Regions from separate parts of the Paenibacillus sp. FSL K6-0276 genome, predicted to be linked through region 1. Evidence: riboswitches for the same ligand, from Rfam matches in the RefSeq annotation. Region 1 holds a riboswitch; each other region holds the start of a gene.
The links. A riboswitch is a leader RNA that binds a small molecule or an ion and turns the genes downstream of it on or off. The one in region 1 is predicted to bind cyclic di-AMP.
Positions count from the first base shown of each region.

Region 2: another riboswitch for cyclic di-AMP. It lies ahead of MHH52_RS15220 (APC family permease); the one in region 1 lies ahead of MHH52_RS02685 (hypothetical protein).
Region 3: another riboswitch for cyclic di-AMP. It lies ahead of MHH52_RS24440 (TrkH family potassium uptake protein); the one in region 1 lies ahead of MHH52_RS02685 (hypothetical protein).

Region 1 is NZ_CP150276.1:571,593-581,558, forward strand. Features, by position in the region: cyclic di-AMP (ydaO/yuaA leader) riboswitch at 398-587, shown strand; gene MHH52_RS02685 (hypothetical protein) at 781-1,197, shown strand; gene kdpA (potassium-transporting ATPase subunit KdpA) at 1,414-3,090, shown strand; gene kdpB (potassium-transporting ATPase subunit KdpB) at 3,107-5,140, shown strand; gene kdpC (potassium-transporting ATPase subunit KdpC) at 5,196-5,804, shown strand; gene MHH52_RS02705 (histidine kinase) at 6,011-8,335, shown strand; gene MHH52_RS02710 (glutaredoxin family protein) at 8,438-8,677, opposite strand; gene ytxJ (bacillithiol system redox-active protein YtxJ) at 8,674-9,000, opposite strand; gene MHH52_RS02720 (SDR family NAD(P)-dependent oxidoreductase) at 9,228-9,638, shown strand; gene MHH52_RS02725 (hypothetical protein) at 9,619-9,762, shown strand; gene MHH52_RS02730 (ThuA domain-containing protein) at 9,806-9,966, shown strand, end outside.
Region 2 is NZ_CP150276.1:3,213,131-3,223,096, forward strand. Features, by position in the region: partial or broken gene ltrA (group II intron reverse transcriptase/maturase) at 1-545, opposite strand, end outside; gene murB (UDP-N-acetylmuramate dehydrogenase) at 1,005-1,916, opposite strand; gene MHH52_RS15200 (ABC transporter ATP-binding protein) at 2,191-2,991, opposite strand; gene MHH52_RS15205 (iron ABC transporter permease) at 3,079-4,113, opposite strand; gene MHH52_RS15210 (iron ABC transporter permease) at 4,113-5,138, opposite strand; gene MHH52_RS15215 (iron-hydroxamate ABC transporter substrate-binding protein) at 5,390-6,397, opposite strand; gene MHH52_RS15220 (APC family permease) at 6,599-8,416, opposite strand; cyclic di-AMP (ydaO/yuaA leader) riboswitch at 8,540-8,699, opposite strand; gene MHH52_RS15225 (disulfide oxidoreductase) at 8,894-9,358, opposite strand; gene MHH52_RS15230 (DsbA family protein) at 9,355-9,966, opposite strand, start outside.
Region 3 is NZ_CP150276.1:5,193,244-5,203,209, forward strand. Features, by position in the region: gene sdhA (succinate dehydrogenase flavoprotein subunit) at 1-609, opposite strand, end outside; gene MHH52_RS24425 (succinate dehydrogenase cytochrome b558 subunit) at 677-1,342, opposite strand; gene MHH52_RS24430 (LysR family transcriptional regulator) at 1,725-2,627, shown strand; gene MHH52_RS24435 (TrkA family potassium uptake protein) at 2,698-3,366, opposite strand; gene MHH52_RS24440 (TrkH family potassium uptake protein) at 3,380-4,738, opposite strand; cyclic di-AMP (ydaO/yuaA leader) riboswitch at 4,808-4,991, opposite strand; gene MHH52_RS24445 (CPBP family intramembrane glutamic endopeptidase) at 5,310-6,995, shown strand; gene uvrC (excinuclease ABC subunit UvrC) at 7,098-9,050, opposite strand; gene trxA (thioredoxin) at 9,172-9,489, opposite strand; gene MHH52_RS24460 (YqzM family protein) at 9,847-9,966, shown strand, end outside.

The DNA of each region.
Region 1 (9,966 bases):
TCATACTCTTTTCAAGGTGTTTCTGTAAAAAACAGAAAGTGCTCTTTTGAGCGCAATTTGAACCATATTCTGCCGACTGTGACGAAAAAGTGAACCAAATAGGTATTTATTGCGTGTTATCGAGCCTCTTCCTCGCTTAATCTCGACTTCTTGTTTCATTTCCTATAAAGGCGATTTTTGGTGATTTCTACAATTGTGGTGAATAAAATCACATGGTATGCCCGCTTTTCGCTAATTGAATCAAACTGGAGTAAACAGGAGATATAGAGAGATTGGATATCAAGTAAGCGCTATCCAATGCGAAAATAGTTTTTAATTTGCATTATTTTGGCATCAATCAGGTTTTACAATACTTCCTGCATAAGGGTATGATTACTCCTGTTTCAACAACAATCGAATATTTGATCCGCTTAATTTCCGATAAGGAAAGCGGGGGAACCAACAATCGGCAGACGATGTGAGAGTCGGAAGCCGGTTATGGGGTGAATCCTGTAGAGGATGCGAGTGAGCTCGTATCTATACAGGTAGGGCGACTCTCACCGCCCGAATCCGACAGCTAACCTCGTAAGCGTATGGAGAGAGGATGAGTGCAATGTGACCGCTAGCGAGCCACAGAGGATATCCTTTGTGGCTTTTTGCTGTGCTTTTTATTAGCAAAGCATATATGGAGAGCCTCACGAAGAGGTCGTTAAATTCATCATTAGCGGTGGCTTTTCTTACAAGATCAGGGTGATCACTTTCTGATCTTACAAGCAGAGCATTTGAGGAGAATAATAAGAGATGACGGATCAGAATGAATATGTGCTGGTATGTGCGCCAACGAAGGCGGGCGAACATTTCATTAAACTTCTGAAATTCAGAGGTATTAAGATGGCGGGACTTACCAACAATGTGGCTGAGAAAGCTTTACTTGAGGAGCTGGGGATTGAGCAGGTGATCCTAGTAGATACCCGTCACCAGAACACTTGGTTTCGCCCACCGTTCCCGGTAGGCAGGGTATATCTGTTCGAGAGCAGCTTTACGCTTTGCTGCCGCTACATTCAGATGTGCCGTACCTGGACGACACAGCCGATTTTTGTAATCACAAGTTCAGTAAATCCTAGATTGGTCTATAAAAGACTTGGTGCGAGTTATGTAATCTATTCCCACAGTGGTGATGCTGATTTTCTGGTAGATAAATCACCTCATCAAGGATAAAAGAAGGAGTGCGGGAGATATGATGGATCTGTATATGGTAGCTTCATTAGCTGTAATTTACGGGTTGTTTTATGGATTTATGCGCTGGTGCGCAGGTGTAGTTGAGGATACAGGGAGGGATAAGCTGTGATTCTAGTAATCGCTGTTACCCTACTGCTGTTTGTATATCTGGTTTACGCATTGATTCATCCGGAGAAATTTTAAGGAGGGGCATTCATGGGCATTTTGCAAATAGTTGCTGTAATCGTAATTCTCATCTTGCTGGTTAAGCCGATGGGCACGTATTTATATCATGTATTTTCTAATGAACAGAATCGTACAGATAGATGGTTTGCACGTACAGAGAAAGGTATTTATAAGCTGATCGGCTTGAAGAAGCGGGACGGAATGTCCTGGAAGAAGTATGCACTCAGCTTTATTTTAACGAATATCGTGCTGGTTGCTTTCAGTTATATCTTTCTTAGATTACAGCGGGGATTGCCGCTGAATCCGAATGGAATTGCGGATATGGAGCAGACGCTTTCATTCAATACAGTAATCAGCTTTATGACGAATACGAACCTGCAGCATTATAGTGGGGAGTCGGGACTTTCGTATTTTTCACAAATGGCAGTTATTACGATGATGATGTTTACGTCTGCAGCGAGCGGACTTTCTGTTGCTGTTGCCTTTGTCAGAGGGATTACGGGACAGAAATCAGTTGGGAACTTCTTCGAGGATTTCGTTAAAGCACAAATTCGTGTGTTCATTCCGCTAGCTCTGCTGGTTTCATTGGTGCTGGTAGGACTGCATGTGCCGCAAACACTCAAGCCATCGCTTGCGGTTACTACACTTGAAGGGCAAACGCAACAAATCGCTATCGGTCCAGTAGCTTCTCTGGAATCGATCAAACATTTGGGCACGAACGGAGGCGGCTTCTTCGGGGCCAATTCATCCCATCCTTTTGAGAACCCTAATCCACTTACGAACGTACTGGAGATTCTCTCTATGTGGATGTTGCCAGCTTCACTCCCATATATGTACGGATTGTTTGCCAAGAACAAACGTCAGGGCTGGGTGATTTTTACCGCAATGATGACCTTGTTCGTACTGTTACTAAGCCTGAACTTTTATGCTGAATCAAAGGGTAATCCGGCGATCAATCTACTTGGAATCGAATCTTCACAAGGTAGCATGGAAGGTAAAGAGGTACGCTTCGGCATTCCACAGTCATCCTTGTTTACTTCGGTAACAACCGCAGCTACGACAGGTAGTGTTAACAATATGCATGATACTCTGACGCCGCTGGGAGGCATTACGCCTCTGGCACTGATGATGCTGAACAATGTCTTCGGTGGTAAAGGTGTCGGACTGATCAATATGCTGATGTATGCGATTCTGGGTGTCTTCCTGTGTGGTCTGATGGTCGGCAGGACACCGGAGTTTCTCGGAAGGAAGATAGAGGCCAGGGAGATGAAGCTGATCGCCATCGCGATCCTCGTTCACCCGTTCATTATCCTTGTGCCAACCGCAGGTGCGTTCCTGACGGATTTGGGCAAAGGAGCGATTACGAACCCTGGATTCCATGGACTTAGCCAAGTGTTATATGAATATGTCTCTTCTGCTGCGAACAACGGTTCAGGGTTTGAAGGGCTTGCGGACAATACAACCTTTTGGAATGTCACAACCGGGATCGTGATGCTGCTAGGCCGTTATGTCTCCATGATCGCTATGCTGGCGGTAGCAGGTTCTCTGCTTCGGAAGAAGCCAGTTCCAGAAACGATCGGCACATTCCGTACAGACAATGGTCTGTTCACTGGGATTCTGATTGTTACGGTATTAATTATTGGTGCACTGACGTTTCTGCCGGTCATTGTGCTCGGCCCGATTGCAGAATATCTAACCTTACGGTAGGAAGAGGGAGAACAAAATGAGTACTGTAAAAAGAAAAAAGCTGCTGACGGGACCCATACTCCTAAGCGCTGTAAAGGATAGCTTTATTAAGCTTAACCCAGTGACGCTAATCAAAAATCCGGTTATGTTCGTGGTAGAAGTCGGTACGATCATTGTATTGCTAATGGTACTCGCACCTGGATATTTCAATGCTGAGAAATCGCTAGGGTTTAATATCACGGTGTTGTTCATTCTGCTATTTACAGTGCTGTTTGCGAATTTCGCTGAAGCGCTGGCGGAAGGCCGCGGAAAAGCCCAGGCAGATTCGCTCAAGAAAACGAAACAAGATATCACTGCCAACAAACTGGTTGGAGGGTCAGTGAAGACAGTATCCTCCTCCGAGCTGCGTAAAGGGGATATCGTCATCGTCAGTCAGGGAGAACTCATCCCTGGTGACGGTGAAGTGATTGAAGGGCTGGCTTCCGTTGATGAATCAGCGATTACAGGTGAATCTGCACCTGTGATCAAGGAAGCTGGTGGGGACTTTGGTTCCGTTACAGGCGGCACACGGGTCGTCAGTGATGAGATTAAAGTGAGAATCACAAGTGATCCAGGTGAGTCGTTTCTAGATCGAATGATCTCCCTTGTTGAAGGGGCGAAACGTCAGAAGACACCGAATGAAATCGCGCTAAATACGCTCTTGATCAGTCTGACGCTAATTTTCCTGATTGTAGTAGTGACCTTGCGGCCGATTGCAACTTATCTAGGCGTTGAATTAGACATTCCCGTCATGATCGCCTTGTTGGTCTGTCTGATCCCGACAACAATCGGGGGACTGCTCTCTGCAATCGGAATAGCGGGTATGGATCGAGTGACCCAGTTTAATGTACTTGCGATGTCGGGTAAGGCAGTTGAGGCTGCCGGCGATATTAATACGATGATCTTAGATAAGACCGGTACGATTACCTTTGGGAACCGGATGGCGAGTGAATTTGTACCTGTCGGAAATGAATCCGAAGCTGAGCTTACGGCATGGGCGGCCATTAGTTCCCTAAAGGATGAGACGCCTGAGGGACGTTCTGTTATTGAGCTGGCCAAGAAGCTGGAACGCAGCTATGACAGCAAACTTGCTGAAGGTGGGGAATTCGTAGAATTTAAGGCGGAAACCCGGATGAGTGGTATTGATCTGCAAGATGGACGCTGTGTACGTAAAGGTGCGGTAGACTCCGTGAAGAAGTGGGTACAGTCGAAAGGCGGGGTAATTCCCGCTAATCTAGACAGTAATTCCGATGCTATCGCACGGATGGGGGGAACCCCGCTTGCTGTTGCAGTAGACAATCGAATCTATGGACTTATTTACTTGAAGGATACGGTAAAGCCGGGTATGAAAGAGCGGTTTGATGAGCTGCGGAGGATGGGGATCAAGACCATCATGTGTACGGGCGACAATCCCCTGACCGCAGCTACTATTGCCCGTGAAGCGGGTGTAGATGATTTCATCGCTGAAAGTACACCAGAGGATAAAATAGCGGTCATTCGCCGCGAACAGAACGAAGGCAAGTTGGTTGCTATGACAGGGGATGGTACAAATGATGCCCCTGCCCTTGCTCAAGCTGATGTGGGGTTAGCGATGAACAGCGGCACTACAGCTGCTAAGGAAGCGGCAAACATGGTTGATTTGGACTCCGACCCTTCGAAGATCATAGAAGTCGTAGCGATTGGCAAGCAGCTACTGATGACACGAGGCGCGTTAACAACCTTTAGTATCGCGAATGATATCGCGAAGTATTTCGCCATTATTCCAGCGATGTTCATGCTCGCCATTCCTGAAATGGAAGCCCTGAATGTAATGGGACTAGGCTCACCAAGCTCGGCTATAATATCCGCGTTAATATTCAATGCTATTATTATTCCGCTGCTCATCCCACTGGCTATGAAGGGAGTCTCGTATAAAGCTATGAGCTCTACGAAGCTGCTCGGACGCAATATTTTTATCTATGGGCTAGGCGGAGTGGTTGTACCTTTTGCGGGCATCAAGCTCATTGATATGATCGTAAGTGTATGGATTTAACGACGTATTGACTAATCATTGAAAGGGTGAGAGTATCGTGAATAATAGAAACTCCATTGAGGACGCTGAAGAGCAGCTGTCATCATCGAAAGGTGCTTACTTCTTTATTATTGTACGACTAAGTCTAGTCTTTATTGTTCTCTGCGGAGTGATCTATCCTCTGACGACTACAGCGATTGCTCAGGTTCTGATGCCATCGCAAGCGAACGGTAGCTTGCTTAAGAATGATGCTGGAGTAGTTGTAGGCTCGGAACTCATCGGGCAGAACTTTACGGACCCCGCTCTATTCCATGGCCGTGTGTCCAGCATTGAGTATAAAGCGGAAGCTTCAGGCTCCAATAACTACGCTCCATCCAATCCGGATATGCTACAGCGGACGAAGGATTTTATCACACAGTGGCAGCTCGATAACCCGGATGTAGCATTGAGCAAATTGCCGGTAGATTTGGTAACCAACTCAGGTTCGGGGCTTGATCCGCATATCACGCCTGCTTCGGCTATCGTGCAGATTCCCCGGATTAGCAATTTAACTGGTATTCCTGCCACGCAGTTGGAAGAGCTCGTGAACAAGCATACTGAAGGTCGCGACCTAGGGTTGTTCGGTGAAGAACGGGTAAATGTATTGAAGCTGAACATGGATCTTCAAAAACTATCGAACAAATAAATATAGCAAATGTCCCTGCCAGATTCCTCTGAATCGGGCAGGGATATCTTCAAATATAAGAAAGTATCAGTTACACACGATACACCATCCTTATATTTCTACGAGAAACAGTTGTCATCTTTAAAGGTCGGCAACGCCGTTTCTTCTTGCTTCCTAAGCAGAGAAGAGTTCATGTATGAACGGGGTTATGTTAAGGAGTGATCTTGATGGGAACATACCGGAGGAAGACGCCGGAGGAACTGCTGCTCTCTATCTATGAGCTGCATCGAGGGCGTCTGAAGATCTATATAGGGCCGGTCAGTGGATCGGGCAAGACGTATCAGATGCTGCGTGAGGGCCAGGCGCTTAAAGCGCAGGGAATCGATGTCGTGATCTGTGCGGTTTCGACGAATCAGAGTCCAGAAACTAAGGATCAGCTGGGCGACCTCGAACGGATACCGAGTATCCATTGGTTTCAGAAGGATATTGAGAAGAAGGATCTTGATGTAGAAGCTATTGTGGCACGTAATCCAGAAGTTGTGCTGACAGATGGCTTGGCTCACCAGAATCGCGAGGGTGCGGAAAGGGCTGGAAGGCTGGACGATATCAAATATTTATTGAGTAATGGGATCAGTGTCATCACAACTGTAAACGTATATGAACTGGAGGGTGCTGCGGATCTAGCGCGGAAGTGGACCGGGATTGAGGTAGAGCATTCCCTTCCCGCTGAAGTGCTTACTCTTGCAGATGATATCGTCCTAATTGATGTGACCCCGGAAAAGATACTTCAACGCTTGTCCGATGGACATTTAGGTAAGCACCAGCAGAGATCACTTTTTAACAAAGGCAATTTAAGCAAGCTGCGGGAGCTGGCACTTCGGATGGTCGCTGAGGATGTTAATGATTCGCTGGAGAAACACCGGGAAGAACAAGGGCTGCAGGGAGCTTCGGGGATCGCAGAGAAAGTCTTAGTATCCGCACAGTATTATTGGAATGGCTCGATCCATATCCGCCGTGGACAGCAGATCGCCAAACGGTTAAACGGGGATCTGGCGGTGGTGTCATTCTGGAGGCAAGGTCTCACCCTATCTAAGGAAGCAGCTACCTTTAAGAGATCTCTCTGGAAGCTGACCGAGAAGATTGGGGCCTCTATGGAGGAGATACCCTTTCGTTCGAAGAGGGAGATCCCTCGTCTCTTGGTAAAATACGCAACCCGGCATAATATTACTCGAATCGTTATGGGGCACTCCAAGCAGACCGCGTGGCAGGAATTATGGAAAGGCTCGATTGCCAATTCATTAATGAAGCAAATCCGGGGTGTGGATGTGTTCTTCGTGGCGGATCGCGCAGACCGTGAGGGAGAACGTGTACTTCCAACCCGGCAGAGTCGTAATGAACGGAAAGCGGATGCCTATCACAGGTTAAGTAGTCAGGAAGTAAAGGATAAAATCGATGCGATTCGCGGAGGAACATTTAAGGTGTATATTGGTGCGGCTCCCGGTGTGGGCAAGACTTACAAGATGCTGCGTGAAGGGAACGATCTTTTGAAGAGAGGGATCGATGTCGTTATTGGACTGCTGGAAACGCATGGCCGCAAAGAAACCCTTGAACAAATCGGTGGACTGGAGATCCTTCCGCGACTACGTATGGAGTACCGAGGGACTGTCCTTGAGGAAATGGATACGGCAGCAATCATTAAGCGTAATCCTGAAGTCGTGCTGGTGGATGAACTCGCTCATACTAATATGCCAGGCAGCAAACATAAGAAGCGGTATATGGATGTTATGGAGCTGCTGGATGCGGGAATATCTGTGATCTCTACAGTGAATGTTCAGCATTTAGAAAGCTTGAATGACGCAGTAGAACAAATTACTGGAGTTAGGGTAAGAGAGACCTTTCCGGATAGCATTCTACAGCGGGCTAACGAGGTAGAACTTATTGATGTATCACCTAAGACACTCCAGGAACGGATGAAGGATGGGAAAATCTATGCAATGGCCAAGGTGGATCAGGCGCTGGGGGCTTTTTTCAAAATCGGGAATTTGATCGCCCTCCGGGAGTTGGCGCTGCGGGAAATTGCTGACGATGTAGATGAACGGCTAGAATCTTGGGAACGTGTCGGTTCGCTGCGGGGGCCTTGGCGGCGTCAGGAAGTCATTTATGTGTGTATCACCTTGGGGGATCATGCGGAGCGCTTAATTCGGCGTGGTTTTCGGATTGCATATCGTCTAAAAGCTTGCTGGTATGTTACGTATGTGCAGGAATTTAAACAAAATGGACCCGTTTATGATAAACGTATAAATGATTTAAAGGAATTGACGGAACGACTGGGTGGAACGTTTAAGATGATTCCTAACGTGCTCCCCGCACGAGTGGCGTCCTTGCTGCTTGAAAGATCTCAAGTTTTGCAGAGCACTCAGATTATTATCGGTCAGTCACAACGCTCATGGCTGCGAAAAAGTCTTCGCGGCGATGTTACCAAGCAGATTCTACGTACTGCCAGAAACGTGGATGTACTGGTCGTGGCAGATCTCAAACGTGAGGAACCATAGACTATGACTAATGAAAAAGGGTATTCCCAAGCCAATTGGCCGTGAGGATACCCTTTTTGCACATATGAATTACATCATGTACTGAATAGTTTAATAGCTGAATTATTTAGCAGCTTCGATGAGTTCTTTGAGCGCAGGAAGATTAAATCCCTTGATGGCTTGATCTCCTGCTACGGTTACAGGAATACCCATGAAGCCAAGCTTCTCGACTTCCTCTTGATAGACTGTGCTGGTCATAACATCTCTTACTTCGAAAGGAACACCTTGCTCAGTGAGATATTGTTTGACCAAATTACAGTCACTGCAGCCTGCGGTTGAATAGACAATCACTGACTCACTCATTGGTTCACAGCCTCTTTGATCGCGTCTCTTGTGATCTTCCAGTGCGAAGTGTTCCAGCGAACCTCATTATCCTCAAGCAGGAAGAGTTGTGGAGATTCATGTTTGATGCCAAATTCCTCAGCAATTTGATTGGAAACGGAACGATCCTCGATGACTAAGACCACTGCAGCGGCAGTATCCGCATCCTTCAGATAAGCCTGAAACTCTTCATTAGCTTTAGCACTAATCGGGCAGGTAGTACTGTGTTTAAACAGCAGTTTCTTGCCAGGCTTAGCTACATATTGCTCAAGATCCTCCAGCGTATGGAGTTGTTGAATAGACATAGATATCACCCTCCTGGGATCGTTATTTGCTAACAATTGTGTTGTTAACAACCTGTAATCATGATTGTAACATAGATCAAAATTAAAACAAAAAGGATTCTGAAGGGCCTGTACAAAGGGAAGCCATACCTGAAACCGATCGCGTTGAAAAAAAAGATATAGCATGCTAAGGTGAAAAGAAGCAACATGCCTAACCATATCGCTAGGAGATAGGAGTGTTCATAAGAATGAAGAGAGTTGCATGTGTGACCGGAGCTGATCGGGGCCTCGGACTGTCTCTTGTACGTTCGATGCTAGCAAAACAGTTCACGGTATTTGCAGGACAATATATGAAAGAATCAGAAGAATTGAAAGCGCTTAAAGAACAGTATCCTGAACAGCTGGAACTTATCCCCCTTGATATCAGCAATAAAGACAATGTAAAGCAAGCTGCAAGAGCAATAGCAAGCAAAACTGGATATGTCGATATCATTATTAATAATGCGGGTATTATTCATTCCGCTGATGATGCTACGATGCTGGTAGATATGGATGATGAGGGCATGGCAGAAATTTATAATGTAAATACGCTTGGCGCGTTAAGTCATGGTGTTTCATCCTGGCTGGATGCAGACATATATGCATGGCCAGAAGAATGAGCAAGCAGATATTTCTCCGGAAGCGTCGGCGGGTCAGATTGTGAACCTTGTTCTGGAGTATAAAAAGTATCTGGGCGAGGAACCGGCTTATCTTGATTTGTTTGGCAGCTCGTGGCCTTGGTAGGACGGATGTCTCAAAAAAATATAAGAAGAAAGGCGCTGATCCAATGTCTACACTAAAAGCACTTGCACTCGGAAGTTACTCGGAGGTTAAATATCACCCATTTGCTGGAGTGGATCGGGAGATTGAACAAATTCTAGCCAATGATATGCAGGTGTATTCTTCAGAGGATTATGGGCTGCTCAATAAAGAAACGTTGTCTGACTA
Region 2 (9,966 bases), 2.6 Mb from region 1:
ACCACCCATCTAAGACCGCTTTGGATATATCTTTGGGCTTGTTTGACTGCATCATGCGCACTCTTCCCTGGGCGAAAGCCGTAGCTATACCAAGAAAATTGCGCGTCAAAGATCGGGTTCATGACTTGTAGAAGGGCTTGCTGGAGAAATCGGTCCATTACAGTCGGGATGCCTAGCAGCCGTACACCGCCTCCGGGTTTGGGGATTTCCACCCGTTTGACTGGCGCAGGTCTATAGGCGCCCGCTAGAAGCTCGGCTTTCACCGTTTCCCAATGTGTTTTCAAGTAAGCTTGTAGATTCGCTACCGTTACATTGTCCACTCCGGGTGCTCCTCCGTTTTGCACCACTCGTTTGTAGGCGAGCCGAAGGTTATCTCCTTCGAGCATTCGCTCCAGCAAGTTGTTCTGGTCTTCGCGAGAGGGAGGGGCGACTTGTGCCGACGAAGAACTCGGCGCTCCGGCATACCCTAACGGCTTCACCGCTTCTCTTTGCCGCAAGCTCTCTTGCGAGATATTCTGCTGTCGTTGCTCTTCCTGCGAACGCATCGTTTCCTCTCTCCTTTCGGTTCAGCCCTTCCGTAAACTGTTGCAACAGCTTACGTACTATGGCCTCTGCTGACTCCTGCCAGTTCAGCGCAGCCTCTCGGCTACGGTTACAAGTTTTTTTCCTTGCTTACCTGACAGGCCTCCCCAGATAAGAACGTCATCTGTCTGCCCGCGACCACTGGAGTTTACCGCGTCCGCCCTTGGCGGCTCTGGATTTCGTCATGTTTGGGTGACTCATCCGACGGACACAGCCTCAAATCCAGTTCGTGTACCTTGGCCCGTGCTTTTGCCTCCGGCTTCCTTCAGATTCCACCTCACGGTGGACACCCTTGCCCTTGGCTAACGGTAGGCGCTCGCCAGCCCCCGTTCGGGACTTTCACCCTAAAGATGACGCCCATGCTGGGCGTACCAAAAAAAGAGCCTGCATCGTAATCTGCAGACTCTTTTAGATTTCAATTATTACTCTTCTCCAATGATCTCCACTTCAGTTTCTAGCTCCACTCCGAATTTATCTTTCACAGTCGCTCTTACATGGTGAATTAGCCCAATGTAATCGCTGGCAGTTGCATTATCTGCATTTACAATAAACCCTGCATGCTTCTTGGATACCTCAGCACCACCGATTCTTGTTCCCTGTAAGCCACTCTCTTGAATTAACTGACCTGCAAACCGACCTGGAGGACGTTTAAACACACTACCACAAGATGGATACTCAAGTGGCTGCTTCGATTCACGCAAATAAGTTAATTCATCCATTTTAGCCTTGATGGTCAATGCATCACCGGAAGTCATAGCAAAGTTGGCCTCAAGAACGATATACTCGCCGCTTGCGAACACGCTTTTTCTGTAACCCCATTGCAGTTCATCGCCTTGTAGAGTAACCAATTGTCCGGTCTTAGTTATAGCCAGCGCACTATGCAGCACATCTTTTACTTCTCCGCCATAAGCCCCCGCGTTCATGTAAAGCGCTCCACCAACTGTTCCAGGAATGCCACAGGCGAACTCAAGACCCGTAAGCTCCATATCCAGTGCATATCTGGAAACATCAATTATTTTGGCACCGCACTGAGCATAGAAGAGATTGTCGCGAATTCCCATTTCGGTTAGTCCTGCCGTTTGCAGAACAATACCACGCACACCACCATCACGAATAATCACATTGGAGCCGTTCCCAAGTACCGTAAGGGTTATCCCATTCTGTTCAGCATATGTAACGATCTTTTGTATTTCCTCATAAGTAGCTGGTGCTGCCAAAATATCAGCTTTTCCGCCCATTTTGGTGTACACGTGATCTTTTAAGTTCTCATGACTCTTCACTATTCCTGTAGTCATTAGCTTTTGCAGGTCATCTTGAATTTTGTCAATATTCATGTTTCATGCTCCTTTAATCATGTATAAATGATGATCCTTGATCTATTTTTAAATATAAGAACGTTTATACTTAAGTAGTTATCATGGAATTGTAGGCAAACACAACTGTAACAACGAACAGGCTCCCTTGTCAATGACGGGAGCCTGTTATCGTAAATTATAAACATTATTTTGAAGCGGAACAATCAGCAGGCATGCATAAAGTAAAGACAATCTTCTTGCAGCCACTATAACTGATTATACTCCCACGCTTAATAAACTGTATTTACTATAATTACACTGCTTTATACGCAGCAAGTTCGTAAGGAAGACACAACGGCACACCCGTACGTGGATCAGGAACAATATCTGCTTCAATTCCAAATACTTCGCGAAGCACATCTGGTGTCATGACTTCAGTAGGGGAGCCTTCACTAATTACACTACCGGACTTAATAGCTACCATATGCTGCGCATAGCGAGTAGCATGATTTAGATCGTGAACCACCATGATAATCGTACGTCCCTCTTCCTCATTCAGTTTTTGTAGAAGTTGAAGCACTTCAAGCTGATGGGCCATATCAAGAAATGTTGTTGGCTCGTCTAGGAATAGTATGTCTGTCTCTTGTGCCAATGCCATAGCGATCCAAGCACGCTGACGTTGTCCCCCAGAAAGACGATCAATCGGTCGATCATGGAAAGGCTCCATTCCAGTGACGGAAATAGCGTTGGAAATAATACTACGATCCTCTGCTGTCATCGTGCCGAACCCTTTTTGATGTGGGAAACGGCCATAGCTAACCAGCTCAGACACCGTCAAACCATCAGGAGCCGTCGGGTTTTGCGGTAAAATCGCAAGCTGCCGAGCGACCTCTTTTGTAGAGAAATTATGGAGCGATTTGCCGTCCAGCATCACGCTACCGCTCTTAGGTTTCATAATCCGCGCCATGGTTCTGAGGATTGTTGATTTACCGGAACCGTTCGCTCCAACAAGCGCTGTAATTTTCCCTGTTGGAATGGACAAGTTCAATCCTTTAACTATTGTAGCTTCCGCATACCCAATACTTAACTCTTTTGTATTTAAACGTTCTGACATGATTTACAACTCCTTTAAAGTTTTACGGAGCATGGCTCCTTGATTAGACTACATAGTAAAACTCACTTCGTAAGCATTTGCTTTGTTTTACGCTTTTGATTTGGCGAGCAAATATAAAAAGTAAGGTGCGCCAATGATCGCAACCACGATACCTGTTGGTACTTCCGCAGGTTGTAACACCCATCTTCCGATCGTATCGGCGGTAATCATAAGCAGTGCCCCTGTCAAAGCACATGCAGGTAACAACACTTGATGTCTGGGGCCTACAAGCCTACGCGCCAGATGAGGAGCGATTAGACCGACGAAGCCAATACCACCACTTACAGCGACGCAAGAGCCAGCAAGGGCTACAGCTGTAACAAGAAGCAGGATGCGTTCCTTTTCCAATCGCATTCCAAGTCCTAATGAGGTATGATCACCAAGATTTAATACATTAAGTATCCGTGCTTTATAGAAAGAGAACGGCAATAGAATCACTATCCAGGGTAGTAGAGCAAGAACGAATCTCCAATCTCCACCCCATATTTTTCCAGCGATCCACGTAGCTACAAACTGATAGTTATTAGGATCAAGCCTTAAAGACAAAACAAGTTGAACTGCATTGATTCCTGCAGCGACTGCAATCCCGATGAGTATCAGCCGCGTAGGGGACAGACCATCATCTTTCCGATAAGCAAGTATATAGATTAGGGCTGCGGTTAAGCTAGCTCCACCAAGCGCTAATAGCGGGAGTACAAATACGGGTGCTGCTGTTGTTGCGGGAAAGAAGGAGATAAAGATGATCACCGCAAAACCAGCTCCAGCATTTATTCCCAGCGTAGCTGGTTCAGCAAGTGCGTTACGCGATAGGCTCTGTAGGATACATCCAGAAACTGCAAAGCCTGCTCCGACTAACAATGAAATTACTATACGTGGTAATCTGAAATCAAATAAAATAAGCTTTTGCTGATGTGTTCCATCACCCATTAGAGTATGTAGTACTTCTAGTGGTGACAGACGCATAAACCCAGTATTCATGCTGACGATAAATACTACGATGATCAATATAGCAAGCAGCGATAACACTGTCATTCCTCGTGTTCGGCGTTCTTTTTCGTACGGAGTTAGGGTAAATTTAGGCATTATAGCTCCCCCTTCCGTTTGCTCGCCAAGTAAATAAAGAATGGTACACCTATTAAGGCGATTAAAGCTCCCAACGGGGTCTCATAAGGTGCATTAATCATTCTAGCGGCAATGTCCGCAAATATAATCAATAAGCTCCCAAGGATTGCCGAGCAAGGAATAATCCAACGGTAATCTACACCGACCAAGTAACGGGTAACATGCGGAATGATAAGTCCTACAAAAGCAACAGGCCCAACGGTCGAGACTGCACTTCCTGCTAGAATGACTACAACAATCATACAAGCTATCTGTACTAATCTGGTCCGCTGCCCCAGTCCAACTGCCACTTCCTTTCCTAAGCTAAGTAACGTGACCGATCGAGATAACATCAGGGCTGCGATTAATGCCACCACAACCCAAGGGAATATAATTTTTATCTGAGTCCAGCTTGCCCCTCCCATTCCACCAGCTAACCAGAAAGCTATGTCTTGAGATAAGTTGAAGAGGATTGCTACGCCTTGACTAATGGCGACTAGCAGTGCACTGACTGCAGAGCCTGCGAGAGTCAACCGTAAGGGTGTTAGGCCACTATAGGAGATAGACCCTATTCCGAACACGATCAATGAGGCTACAGCTGCACCGATAAAGCAAAACAACATGAGAGAAGTGAAAGAAAGCGAAGGTGCAAAAGCAAACACTAATGCCAGCGCTACACCCGCCCCTGCATTTAATCCGAGCAGACCTGAATCCGCAAGTGGGTTCCGTGTCATTCCCTGCATGATAGCCCCCGCTACTGCAAAGCAAGCACCGACCAAGGCACCAGCTATAGCACGAGGTAATCGTAGTTCTCTAATCACTTGATGCTGCTGAAGATCTGGATTAAATCGAAATATGGCTTCCCATACCGTGGCTAACTTAATATCTGCCGCACCTAGGGAGACTGAAAGTGCCAGTCCAAAGGCTATGGTAACAAGGCCAAAAATGATGATACTGATAGCAGCTGCTGGCCGTGAATGTAAAGCTTTTTCCGTTTCTTGATTCATCTTTTTGTGTGCGAATTCTGAGGGTGGAACCATAAGTCGTCTCCTTATTAGATAGTTACAACGATTTAGATGATAACAACAATCATTCTCATTATCGCAAAAATATTTATTATGTACAATGGAGGAACAGATTTAACGCATGATAGAGTGGTTTATAAAAAAATGGTGCAGATCTTTGTATCCTTAGATACTTAATCTGCACGCACTTTCAGACCGAAATGAAAAGCTCATCACCGGTGAATTACAAGTTCTTATTTCACAAGGTTTTCCAATACATCGTCAATGATTTTGGTGCCAGCATTCGCACCACTGTATAGCCAGCTGCTTGCTGAGCTCATTTCATGTACGTTTCCAGCTTTTACAGCCGGAATGCCTTTCCAGATTGCACTATCCAAGATTTCTGAACCCTCAGATTTATCACTGTTCACCAAGAAAATATGATCAGCTGTCAACTCAGACAACTTTTCAAGTGAAATAGGATTCCAAGTTGCTCTTGTTCTTGCTGGAATCTCTGTGACTAGGTTAGGAAGAGTGACTCCAAGATCTGTATACAACACAGCTCCACTGCTGCGAGTTTCGTCTACAATATAGAAGTTCTTTTGCACCAACCATAAAATCGCCACAGACTCTTGTCCAATAGCTCCACTAAGCTTTTCTTTCGCTGCAGCCGCTTTATTTTCATAATCTTTAATGGCTTTCTCTGCTTCAGGGGTCTTGTTCAGAATTTCACCGATCTTAAGCAGCGATTTACGCCAATCTTGATTTAATTCATCCCCAATAACATAAGTAGGCGCAATCTTATTCAATTGATCATAAATGCCATTCTGTACAGAAGACTCTGATGGAATGAGAATTAGATCCGGCGCAAAGCTGGTTACAGCCTCCAGCGGAAGGTCGTAGCTGATCGTAGGAACATCCTTCAATTCAGTAGACAGATAATCCTGAACACCATTAGGCACTGACCATTGTGCAACTGGAGTTACCCCTAGTGTTACCAAAGAATCTTCTAAATAAGAACCCAGCACACGTTGTGGATTGGCCGGAATAGTCACTTCATGTCCCATTGCATCAGTTAACGTTCTAGGCGCTGCGGGAGCTTCTGTGGCTTCAGCCGTAGGCGCTGTCGTTGGCTCTGTTCCTGCGTTTGAAGAGTTTCCGGAATTATTATTACCGCAAGCGGATAAAAATAGCACCATCACCATTAATCCGATCATCGTTAATTTCATGCTTCCAAATCTTTTTCTGTTAAACGAAAACATTAAATACCCTCCTAGTGTGTACACGCTTTTGTTTTCAAAGGTGTTGACTACCTCTGTCTCACTTTTAAATGATATTGATTCTCATTCTCTATGTCAACATATAAATTTTAAATTTTGTGGATTTACAACAATTTCCTTCTAAAAAAATACAAAAAAGACTATTTCCGAATGTTCCGGATATAGCCTCTCCTAAATGATCCATTATTTATTCAAATGATAAGGGACAGTCGCTACCACAACATCTTTTTGATTCATTAGATAGGAGCGGATTAAAAAGCTGGTCTGATTGTGAAGCACGGCTTGCCACCAATGCTTAGTAATAAACTGTGGAATTAGAATAGTGATATGATCCGTCGCTGCAGTCTTCCACTCTACAGTATCAATAAATTTCACTAACGGACGAATTACACTGCGATATCTGGAACGAAGTACAATCAGGCGTACACCTGGATTCCATTCCTCCCACCGTTGCTCCATCTTATGGATGTCCTCTTCATCAAAGCCTACATACACAGCCACAACATTATCTGTCAAAGACTTCGCATAGCTGATGGAATGTAGTACAGCACGTGTTACACCGGCAACAGGGACAACAACTGTGCTTCCTTTAATCAAAGGTTTATCGGTATTAGGACATATACGAAGCTGATCTGCAGTGTTCAAATAGTGCTTGTGAATACGGTAGAACACGAACATTACAGCAGGTAAGAAGATGAATGCCATCCATACACTCGAGAATTTAGTTATGATAAAAATAAGCGTAATAGTCAATGTAGTCAGCATACCGATGGTATTCACAACAAATCTTCTTTGCCATCCCGCCGGCTTTGTTTTGAACCAATGAACCATCATTCCAAGCTGTGACAATGTAAAAGGAATGAACACGCCTACCGCATAAAGAGGAATCAAGCTTTCTGTATTTCCGTGGAATGCAGCTACAAGCACGGCAGAAAGAACACCTAGAAAAATAATACCATTAGAGAAACCCAGACGGTCACCACGGACCATAAAAGCATGTGGCATATATTTGTCTTTTGCAAACATAAATGCGAGTAGTGGGAACGCTGAGTAAGCCGTATTAGCTGCCAAGAACAAGATCACTGCAGTGATACCTTGAATAAAAAAGTACAAGGTGCCGCGACCAAAGGTCGATTCAGCTATCTGCGAGACAACGGTAGCCTTTTCGTCAGGTACTATTCCGTACCAATACGCCAGCAGTGTGATACCGGTAAACATAAAGCCAAGGATGATTCCCATGATCATTAAGGTCTTGGCTGCATTTTTTTCAGCTGGTGCTTTAAAGTTTGGAATCGCATTAGATACGGCTTCTACACCTGTAAGTGCCGAACAGCCAGAACTAAAAGCTTTTAACAGCAGAAACAAACTAACATTGGATACAGCGGCACCTATTTCAGGCACATTCGCATGAACGCCGCCTAGTGCATATTTTATAACACCGGAGATAATCAGAACTACAATCGAAACCACAAACAAATACACTGGGATTGCGATGAATGAAGCCGATTCTGTAACTCCGCGAAGATTAATTATAGTTAGAAGAATGATAACAGATACAGCAATGAGAACAGTATGATTATGAAGACTTGGAAAAGCAGATGTGATCGCATCCGTCCCTGCCGAAGCACTAACAGCTACGGTCAGAATGTAATCCACCAGTAAAGACCCTCCTGCTAGGAGACCTGTCGGAACGCCAAGATTACTCTTGGCTACGATGTAAGCTCCACCTCCTTGCGGATAAGCATAAATCGTCTGCCGATAGGATAAAATCAGAATGGCCAGCAGGCCCAATACGGCTAATGCAATTGGCAGGGAATACCAGATGGCAGTAAACCCCGCAGCCACCAGTACAATCAGAATTTGTTCCGTTCCGTAGGCTACAGACGAGAGCGCATCAGAAGACAGGACAGCCAGTGCTTTCACCTTGGATAACTTTTCATGATCGAGTTCGTTCGACTTCATCGGACGCCCGATCAATAGTCGTTTTACCTTGCTTACCATTGTGGATACAGTTCCTTTCTTTGAGAGCAGAAACGGAAATTCCGCGCGCTGTTTTCATTGGTGGATTTCATAAATGCAGACACTAAAAATAGCATACGGAAATGATCCGCATGCTATGCATGGTCATTATTCCACCTTGCTTACGAGGTTAGCTGGCGGATTCGGGCTGTGGTATATAGCCCTACGGTACAAGTCCAATCGACTCATTCCGATTCACCCCTTTGGCATAAATGCCAAGTTTGGTTCCCCCGTTTTTCCTAAGAAAATTCAGCGCATATTCAACTTCTCACAAGGTCTAATATTAGTCTACAAAGTGTATACAGTAAAGCGTTGAAAAAAATGAAAAAAGAATGAAAAAACATCCAATAAGCGCAAATATAGCGTCTAATTGGATGCTCTCTTTCATTCTCTTCAATTATCCCTCTGCCCCGTGTCTTTAATACCTTTTCACATATTTTGTATCTACAAAGTATGAAATTAAAATCCTAGGTTTTCCTCTGTTTCTAACTCCAACACTTCTTCTTCCTTGCGTCCGTACCAAAGCAAAATACTAATTAAAGCAAAAGCAATTAACGCAAGGATAGGAATCGTAATGAATCCGAAAAAGTTTAAGTAATCCTTATTACATGGAACACCAATCGTACAAGGAAGGACTTTACTTAACGCAGGAATCTTCTGTTCCGCATAATGATAGATTGAGATACTGCCACCAATCAGACTTAATGGAAGTACATAAGGGATGATGCGTTTATCCCCTCGAAACGTCGCGATTCCCAGTAGGATTAACTGAGGATACATGAAAATTCTCTGGAACCAGCAGAGCTTACAGGGTTCATATTTCAATACTTCACTCAAATATAAGCTACCGGCGACAGCAACTAGTGATACAAACCAGGCGAGATACAGGCAGTTACGCTTGCAGAAAGATAGGGACTTTGTCACTTTACCTCCACAGCTTTTACGGCGGTGTTAATTTCAGTTGTAATCGCTTCAATGTCGAAAGGATCGTCTGCCGGTTCTCCATTAATGTAGAGTGAAGGCGTAGTAGTCATACCTGCTTCGCTAGCTAACTGAATGCCATTATTCAGCTCATCTGCATATGTGCGTTCCTTGATATCTTTACGAAGTAGTTCGTAATCAATAGCTAGCTTCTCTTTCTCCGCAAGGCTTACTAGGAAATCCTCAGTCGCCCATTCTTCGCTCTCTTCACCTTGTTGTGCATAAACAGCATCATAGAACTTCCAGAATTCATCATTATTCTGATGATATACAGATAATGCAGCAAGTGAGGCAGTCTCAGAGTCTGGACCAACGAAAGCCATATTTACAAAGTAGAGCGCTGCTTTCCCCTCATTGACAAAATCTTGAACAATTTGCGGTTTAACTGAAGTAGCAAATTGGGAACAAGCTGGACATTTGAAATCTCCAAATTCAACAAGTTTAACCGGTGCATCCTCTTTACCGATCCTTGGCAGCTCATTGTAATTGAATGCTACCGGTTCTCCTGATGTGGCATTTTTTGTGGCATCTTTCGAGGCTAACATAAACAA
Region 3 (9,966 bases), 1.5 Mb from region 1:
AAAAATAATACCAGGCCCGCCGCTAGCCAAAATAACAGCATCCGCAGGAAAAGTCTCAATCTCCATCGTTTTGAGATTCTGGGCACTAATGCCGCGGCATACGCCTTCGTCGTCGATGATCGCCGAGAGGAACTCCCAGTTCTCACGTTTAGTTACGAGACCTTCTGACTCCCAGCGGCGCACTTGCTCATCCAGCGCATATAGAAGCTGTTGACCTGTCGTAGCGCCAGCAAAAGCTGTACGGTGACGTTTCGTTCCACCGAACCGACGGAAGTCGAGCAATCCCTCTGGTGTGCGGTTGAACATTACGCCCATCCGGTCCATAAGGTGGATGATGCCCGGCGCAGCTTCACACATTGCCTTGACCGGCGGCTGATTCGCCAAAAAGTCACCGCCGTAGACGGTGTCGTCGAAATGCTCCCAAGGTGAGTCTCCCTCACCTTTCGTATTTACAGCGCCGTTGATGCCGCCTTGCGCACATACGGAGTGTGATCTTTTTACAGGAACTAATGAGAATAAATGGACATGCGCACCGGACTCCGCTGCCTTGATGGTAGCCATCAGACCGGCTAAACCGCCGCCCACGATAATGATATCTGCTGTTGCCATGATAGTTCACTCCCTTTATCGAAAATATCAGAAAGGATTCTGGATCTAGTCCTGAGATGGTTGTTCCTTAAATGAAGGTCTTTATGGACTGGGCAATGGATGCTGCTGCTTGGAATTCATTGTCACGAAAAGTAACCAGCGAAATGAGGAACATAAACGTAACAAGAACAAATATACCAAGACAAAGGTAAGAGGATACCCGCTGTGCACGAGGTCCGACAGTGATTCCCCAACTGATCAAGAAAGACCATAGGCCGTTCGAGAAGTGAAAACATGCAGCAACGATACCGATAATATACAGTGTCAACATCAGTGGCTGAGTCACGATATCGTGCATCAGACCGCCCAATTCTTCGTGCTCCACATTACCAACTGCCACCTGAACCCGGGTTTGGAACAAATGCCATACTATAAAGATAAAAGTAATAATTCCTGTAATGCGTTGCAGCGTATAACGCCAGTTTCTTTCAATGTTGAAACGGTTCAAGTTCGGCTTGGATTGATAGGCAATATACAGTCCGTATACTCCATGGTACAGCAGAGGAAGCCATATACCGAACAATTCCAGGAAGAAGACAAGCGGCAGGCTGTTCAGCCATATTACACTGTCAGTGAAACCGGAAGCGCCACCCTCAACAGCCGCAAAATTCGTCATCATGTGCTCAATGAAGAATGCTCCAAGTGGGATAACGCCTAGCAAGGAATGAATCTTTCTGGAATAAAATCCTTTCATACAAAGTAACCCCTTTCCGATTAAAACAGCGTTTTCATTAATGTGTGTTCACCCAGGATAACGTAGACTATGTAATGACAAAATGCCTTTATTTACTGCTATCCCTTGGTTTCCCGGACTTTGTTTTCTTTTTCACAAATTGTGAATATCTTGTGTCACTTTTCATGTTACTCCTTTTTCACTTATAAGGGAATTGCAATCTAATTATTAATCGTTATACAATAAACGCATAAGAATAGATTTTATATGATAATAATTCTCATTTAGAGAAACAACATTTTCCGACAAAACTTATTTCCCTTATGGAGCAAGAAGTGTTGTCCTCACAGCTATGATTTTCGTCACTACTGTTTATACATTGCACTACGAGAGGAACATAAAAATGTTTGACGATTTAGATGTTTTTGCAGCGGTTGTGGAACATTCCAGCCTGAATCGGGCCTCACGCCAACTCAATCTTTCCCAACCTGCCCTATCTCGTAAAATCTCCAAGTTGGAAGAACGTCTAGGTGTCGCGCTATTTAATCGTTACGGCAAGCGGCTGGAGTTAACCGAGGTTGGGCGTCTCACTTATTCCTACGCACTTGAACAACGGCAGCAGCGCTCTAAATTTCTGGAGGCTTTGTCTAAATACAAAGAAGGAGAGCCGAAGCTCGTCACCTTGGGGGCATCTCTTACCTCACTGCAGACCACTCTTCCTCCTCTAGTCAACGCATATATGGAGAAATACCCTACAGCGGAGCTGAAGCTAATCACAGGCCGAACCCATGAGATTGTCTCCTCAGTCAGTGAAGGGAAATCAGATATAGGCCTGATCGCTTCCTCAATCCAAGAACCTGGACTGCGCTGCATTTCTCTGTTTGAGGATCAACTTCGATTGGTCGTTTCAGAGCATCATCCTCTGAATCAATCTTCTAAGCTAACTATGGATGATCTGTCCCGACTGCCTATGATCCTCTTCTCCAAAGGCACTTGGTACCGACGTCTAACGGACGATCTGTTCCAGCGCTGTGGAATTGATCCGGACGTACGCATGGAGATTGACTCCTTCGAGGCCATCGTGCGGCTGCTGCCGACGGTCAAAGTTGCCGCGTTACTGCCAAAGTCTTATTTGCGTCCGCAGCTGTTGAACGGCGGAGGGCTGGTATCTCTGCATATTAAGGAGCTGGAGCAGACCCAGCGAACTACCTGCCTGATCTACCGCGACGATGGAAGCCTGAGCACAGCAGCCCGCAGCCTGGTGCAGGTTACAGAGGAGATGTTTCTGACAGAACGAGAGAAGTAATACCTGCATGCAACCTATGACTTATTTAAAAAGCCCTCCGTCCCATGTAAAGGACGGAGGGCTTAACTATTTAATCTTGGTTTACAACCTCATTCTCAAATCGATCAATACTTTCATTAGAACCAATGAGTACCATTACGTCGCCCTCGCTCAAATGATCATGGGCTGTTGGAGCAACAATAATTCCACTTTCCCTGTTTAGGGCAACAATACTGCAGCCATATTTCGCTCTTGTATTTAAATCTGACAAGCTTTTCCCGTTCATGCAGGACGGAACGTTTAGCTCGACTATTTTATAATCCTTGGACAGTTCAATATAATCCAGCAAATTGGGCGTCACGAGCTGATGTGCCACACGAATACCCATATCCCGCTCCGGAAAAATAACCCGGTCTACGCCCAGTCTGGACAACGCACGACCATGAAGAATCGAGATCGCCTTGGCAACAACTTGCTTGACTCCAATCTCTTTTAACAAAATAGCCGCCAGAATACTGCGCTCCATATTGTCGCCAATCGCTATAATCCCACAGTCAAAGTTCCGCACGCCAAGCGAGCGCATAATCCCCTCATCTGTAGCATCTGCCACTACCGCATGTGTCAGGTGATCGCTCATTTCCTCCACGCGCTCCTCATGGTGATCAATCCCGAGCACCTCGTAGCCCATTGCCATCAGTTCGAGCGCGAGACTTGACCCAAAGCGGCCTAAGCCGATTACTACAAATTGCTGTGCTTTCATTTCCGATTAACTCCTATCCAATAATTATTTTACCTTCTGGGTGCTTATACAATGGTTTACCCTGTTTAGGTCCAAGCGCATACACTAATGTTAATGGACCTAGCCGACCCGCAAACATCGTCAGGCAGATCAGAATCTTGCCGATGATAGATAGTTCAGGTGTCAGCCCCATGGTTAGTCCCACCGTGGCAAAAGCTGAGGTCGTCTCAAATAGTATCGCCAAGAAATTACTATCCTCTGTTGTGGACAGTAACATCGACACAGAGAGGACCAATAGTAAAGCGAGTAATGTTAGCGTCAACGCTTTATAGATACGCTCCTGCGCCAATCGATAACGGAACAGCACAACATCTTCACGCCCGCGCAGCATCGTTATTACTGCACCAATCATAATCGTAAAGGTTGTAGTCTTGACCCCGCCACCTGTTGAGCCCGGAGATGCGCCAATAAACATAAGAATAACCATAAAAAACTGTGAGGCCTGCCGCAGTCCGGCAATATCTACCGTGTTGGCGCCTGCGGTACGGGGCGTTACGGATTGAAAGAACGCTGATAAGATTTTGCCGCCGAAACTCAGATTGCCCAGTGTGCGCTGATTCGTAAATTCAAATATAAAAATCACCAAAGCGCCGATAAGAATAAGCCCTGTAGTGGTAGAGAGTACAACTTTGCTATGCAAAGATAATTTACGTTTTACACGAAACTCCACCAGATCAGACATAACAATAAAACCGATACCGCCGGAGACAATCAGAAACATCACGACGATATTCACAAGCGGATCATATACATAATCCGTTAAACTCCGGAAATTCCCGAAAATATCAAATCCAGCATTATTAAACATGGACACCGCATGAAATATCCCAAAATAAATGGCCTTTCCCAGCGGCATATCAAATGCCCAGCGTATGGACAGCAGCACGGCTGCACAGCCTTCAATGACCAAAGAATAAATAAGTACTCTCCGGATCAGTCGAACAATTCCCTCCATAGAACCTTGGTTCATTGCTTCCTGCAGGATCAGTCTGTCCCGCAAGGAGATTTTGCGTTTCATCATCATGGCAAATAGGGTTGCCATTGTCATAAACCCTAAGCCGCCGACCTGAATAAGCACCATAATCACGGTTTTCCCAAAAATGGTGAATGTCGTCCCGGTGTCTAGCACCACAAGTCCTGTCACACAGGTTGCGGAAGTTGCAGTAAACAACGCATCAATAAAGCTCACAACATTCCCGCTGGTACTCGAAATGGGAAGCATAAGCAGCAAGGCTCCTATCAGAATGATCGATGCAAAACCGAGCACCAAAATCTGAGGCGGAGAGAGCTTCAGGAACTTTGATTCAGAAAGCCTGCGAAACTGTGAAGCCACTATGCTCACCCTCTTATTTAAATTTAAAAAATCCCAACAAAAAAAGCACTGGAAAACCAATGCTACCCTTGGTCCCTGCAGTAAATTAGCCTACGAGGTTAGCTGACGGATTCGGACTGTGCAGGCTGCCCTATTCGTTCCTAGAACGAAATTCACCCCTGATGAATAATGCCACCGTTTATGGTGTACACTCATCTCTTCATCACTTCTTGTGGTTCCCCCGTTTTCACCTGAAATTCGGCTACTATACAATTGCATACAAATTATATACGTTATTTCAATAATTCACAAAGACACTTTTAATGGTGAATTCATATGAAAAAAGCGGTTTGGAGAGAATGTGTCAAAAGGAGGGCCTATTCTCATCCCTTTTCCGTGTTTTCCCTGCAATTGCACCGATTTTCATGAAAAATGAAGAAATGATCACCTTAAATTCATGGTATATATTAGGTTACCTATTCTATAATATCTCTATTACCCATAAAAAGAATATACAATGATTTTTGTAACTACCAAGGCACTAATACTATAATGAACATAACATTGTCAGTTCATAACAAGGAGGCGTTACATGAATCCCGTCGGCCAGCCCTTACAGCAACGTGCCCTCTCCAAGAGGCTCATCATCTCGGGCATTATCGGTCTTATTCTATTTATTATGTTTCAGATTGCCCCCTCGGTGCTAAATAGCCCTACAGGGGTAGATACTACCGTCATCAGCAAGGCTGAAGCCCGCGACAAAGCGATATCATTCGCAGAACAAAAGCTAAGCTACACCGAAACACCAAACGATCAGTGGAATGTACTCTACCAGACAGACTCTTCCTTTTACGGTTATATGTCCCGCGAGAAGCTTCTGGAAGACTATACTAAGAACAAACTGGATCAACGTTATCCTTTTGACGTCTTCCGTGTAACACTTAGCCCTTCAGCGGAACAAGAGCCCCTGATCTCCGTTGACCTCAATATGTATACTGGCGCAGTTGTCGCCTTCACACAAGGTGCAGAAGCATCCTCTGCAGGGTTACCAAGCAATGTATCAGCTAGTGCAAAAGAAGAGGACAAGGGTACTACTTTGTCCCTTGCGCAAAAAGAAAATCTTGCCCGCCCCTGGCTTCAAGAATGGGATGTGAATCCCGCCAAGCTACAAATTGAATCCAATACGGGAAACTACGGGCTCGTGTATACAGATCGTTCCGTTCAGATCGGCGAATCCTTACTACACTATTATTTCGATTTCACTGGAGAACAGGTATCCAGCTTTAAGTCTGGATTCTCTGCTCCTGCCTGGCATACCTCCTATGTGAAGGACCAAACCTCCCTCGCGGAAAAGCTTACTCTGTTCGGCTATGGCTTGCCTACACTAGCTCTGGGAATTCTGGCACTCATCTACAGCATACTTCGAAGAGAGCATACCTCTTTTAAGCGTGGAATATTCCTAAGCTCGGCTTATTTTGTAATCATGATGATCAGCACCTACAATATGCTACCTGAATCCTCAGGTGAAGGGCTCGAGGCTCAGATAACCTCCGTCATTATGTTCATCATTTATGCCTTATATAGCCTGCTAATGTCCTCCCTGCTCTATTTTTCTCTAGTTGGAGGCGACGGCCTATGGAAAAAAGAGGAGGGGATGAACCCGTGGCCTCGTGCCAAAGAGCCTGGCTACGGAAAATATGTGCTGGATAGTATCCGGGCCGGGTACATCTGGGCATTCGTGCTGCTAGGTGTGCAGACCCTTATGTTCATTGTATTATCATTTACCATGAATAACTGGTCCACTACTGATGCTACCCAATCTCCTTACAACATGAGATATGCTTGGCTGCTGCCCATCGTTGCATGGCTCGCTGGTTTATCCGAGGAAGCTATTTATCGCTTGTTCGGAATCCCTATGTTGAAAAAGGTATTCCGGAGCACGTTCATTGCTTGCCTGATCACCACGCTCGTCTGGGCGTTTGGCCATACGCTATATCCGATCTATCCCATCAGCTCCCGTCCCATTGAGCTGACCGTGATCGGGCTGCTCTTCAGCTATATTTTCCTTCGTTACGGCTTTATTGCCGTCATGTTCAGTCACGTCGTGTTTGACAGCATTCTGATGGGTGCTACGCTGATCTTTATGAAGGAGAGCGTGAATGTAGGGGCTGGTATATTTGCCATTATCATGCCTTTTATAGTCGGCTACATCGTCTATCGATTTAATCCGCCGCAGAAACCTGAACCTAAGCCGATTGAACCGACATCCGTAACTTAAAGAAGTGACGGATCGATACCCGATAATGAAAAAAAGGTGTCACAGCAGCAACCCTGCTATGACACCTTTTTTTGTATTTAGATGGAATTGTTTCCTGCATTCCTATGTCGATGGCTCTTCATCCTTGAGCGCCTCAAGAATTTGACTAGCCAGCTTTTCGCCTATAGAAAGTGATCGGAAATCCTCTATAGAGGCTTCTTTAATTTTCTTGAGCGATCCAAAATGCTTGAGTAGCGCCTTGCGCCGCTTCTCCCCTATACCTGGTATGGAATCCAGCTTGGAGGTAACCATGGACTTCCCGCGCTGTTCACGGTGGAAGGTGATAGCGAACCTATGGACCTCATCCTGGATCCGTTGCAACAGGTAAAATTCCTGACTATCCCGGGCCAGCGTGACGGGCTCTGGCGGATCTCCAACCAAAAGCTGAGCCGTCTTGTGCTTGTCATCCTTGACGAGACCACAGACCGGAATGAATAACCCCAGCTCATTCTCCAGAATATCAATGGCCGAGGATATCTGCCCTTTACCACCATCGACCACAATAAGATCCGGCATCGGAAGATTCTCTTTCAGCACCCGCTCATACCGCCGCCGAATGACCTCGCGCATCGTTCCATAATCATCCGCACCCACTACCGTACGAACCTTATATTTACGATACTCTTTTCGCGCGGGCTTGCCATCAATGAAGACAACCATCGCAGAGACCGGATTGGTCCCCTGAATGTTCGAGTTATCGAACGCCTCGATTCGGCTCAAGCGTTCAAGACCCAAGCTCTCGCCTAAGCTGATCACAGCTCCAGAGGTACGCTCTTCATCCCGTTCAATTAGCCGGAACTTCTCGTCGATAGCGACTCGTGCATTTTGACAGGCCATACCGATCATCTGCTTCTTGAGACCGCGCTGTGGCACCAGCACTTTGATGCCCAGCCACTCCTGTAGAATAGAGGCGCCACCTGCCGCATCAACGACACCTGCTGCCGCAGCTTCCTCAGCCGCCGTTTCACGTGCCTCAGCTTCTTCAGCCGATTCGGGGGAATCTTCCCCCTTTTGTAAATCTTCTTCGGCTGGAGCAGCAATGGCAATCTCCGGTTTAGCTTCTTTATCAGCCAGAGCTTCATCGTCAAGCACATCCGGCAGTAGAATTTCCTGCGGTAGGGCCGGATTATCGCTATAATACTGTGTTACATAAGACATAAAGTCACTGTAGGCTTCCCCATAGAACGGAAACACGGAGGAATGGCGCTGTATCATTTTCCCTTGTCTCATGTACAGAATCTGTACACACATCCATCCCTTATCCACAGCATAACCAAAAACGTCACGATCCTTAGTATCTGTGGTGTTAATCTTCTGCTTCTCCATCAATGCATCAATATGGATAATTTGATCCCGTAGTTCCTTTGCCCGTTCAAAATATAATTCCTCAGCAGCTTCCTGCATCTTTTGCTGTAAATCCTTCTTAACCGCCTCATGGCCTCCGCCAAGAAAAGCAGCGATTTCTTGCGTAATCTGCTCATACTCGGATTTCTGCACTTCCTTCTCACACGGCGCTAAGCACTGACCCATGTGATAATAGAGACAGACCTCCTTCGGCATCACGCCACATTTACGGAGCGGATACATACGGTCGAGGAGCTTTTTCGTTTGCTGTGCTGCATAAGCATTAGGATAAGGGCCAAAATATTTTGCTTTATCTTTAATCACCCGGCGTGTAACTTCAAGGCGTGGGTGAGTTTCATTCGTTATTTTTATATAAGGAAATGTCTTGTCGTCCTTCAGAAGAACGTTATAACGCGGCATATGCTTCTTTATCAGATTGCACTCGAGAATGAGCGCTTCCATGTTGCTGGACGTGACAATATATTCGAAATCAGCAATGTTAGCGACAAGCCGCTGAGTTTTACCATTATGACTTCCTGTAAAATAAGAGCGAACCCGATTCTTAAGCACCTTTGCCTTACCCACATAAATAATGGTGCCTTCTTCATTCTTCATCAGATAGCACCCGGGCAGGTCGGGTAATAGTGCCAGTTTGTTGCGGATGTTGTCCAAAATGATCCCCTCCAGCTAAATTGGACCCATGATTAGTTGGCATTCAGCACACAAAACGCCTCCGGAATGAACCGAAGGCGCTGAGCGGCAGGGCCGAGGCCCGAACAGTAGCATTTAACAATTATTGATGTTTAGCTACGATATTTTTCAGGGATTCTTTGGAGTTCAGTCCCACAACTTTATCTACTGGTTGACCGTCTTTGAAGAAGATCAAGGTTGGGATACTCATAACTCCAAAACGGGAAGCCGTTTCCGGATTCTCATCCACATTCAATTTTGCAATTTTCACGCTGTCTCCCAGTTCTGCGGACAATTCGTCCAAGATTGGAGCAATCATCTTACAAGGACCACACCAAGGAGCCCAGAAGTCTACTACTACAGTACCTTGACCTTCCACTTCGTTACTGAAGGTTTGGTCAGACACGTTCACGATAGCCATGATATTGTTCCTCCTCTAAAGTTTTACGAAGCATTACTCCATTCTAAGCCAAAGCTTAGTTTATGGAAGTTGCTCCGAAAATATAAGTTAATAAATTGTTTCATGTAATATGATAACCAAATTACCACTTACCGACACAATTCCAGTATAACATATCTTTGAGGGATATGTGAAATATCACGTGCAATTATATTGCCATCAAGCTATTTTTTTTACGTTACTCTTTTCTTTACAATCTCCCCAGCATTTCGGTATACTTGAAGAAAGCGCATTAAATGTCAATGACTTATTTCATAATGATCACATCAATTTGCATCTTAACAATACAGGCATTGTCCCTGTAAGGAGGCAGAAACTATGGATGTCAACGCGCAAGTACGGGACCCACGAGAACATATCAACGAAGAACCCCGCAATGATCTAGGCGATTTAATGAATGGATTTTTCGGAATGACTGCATTTATGACCGTTGTCTTT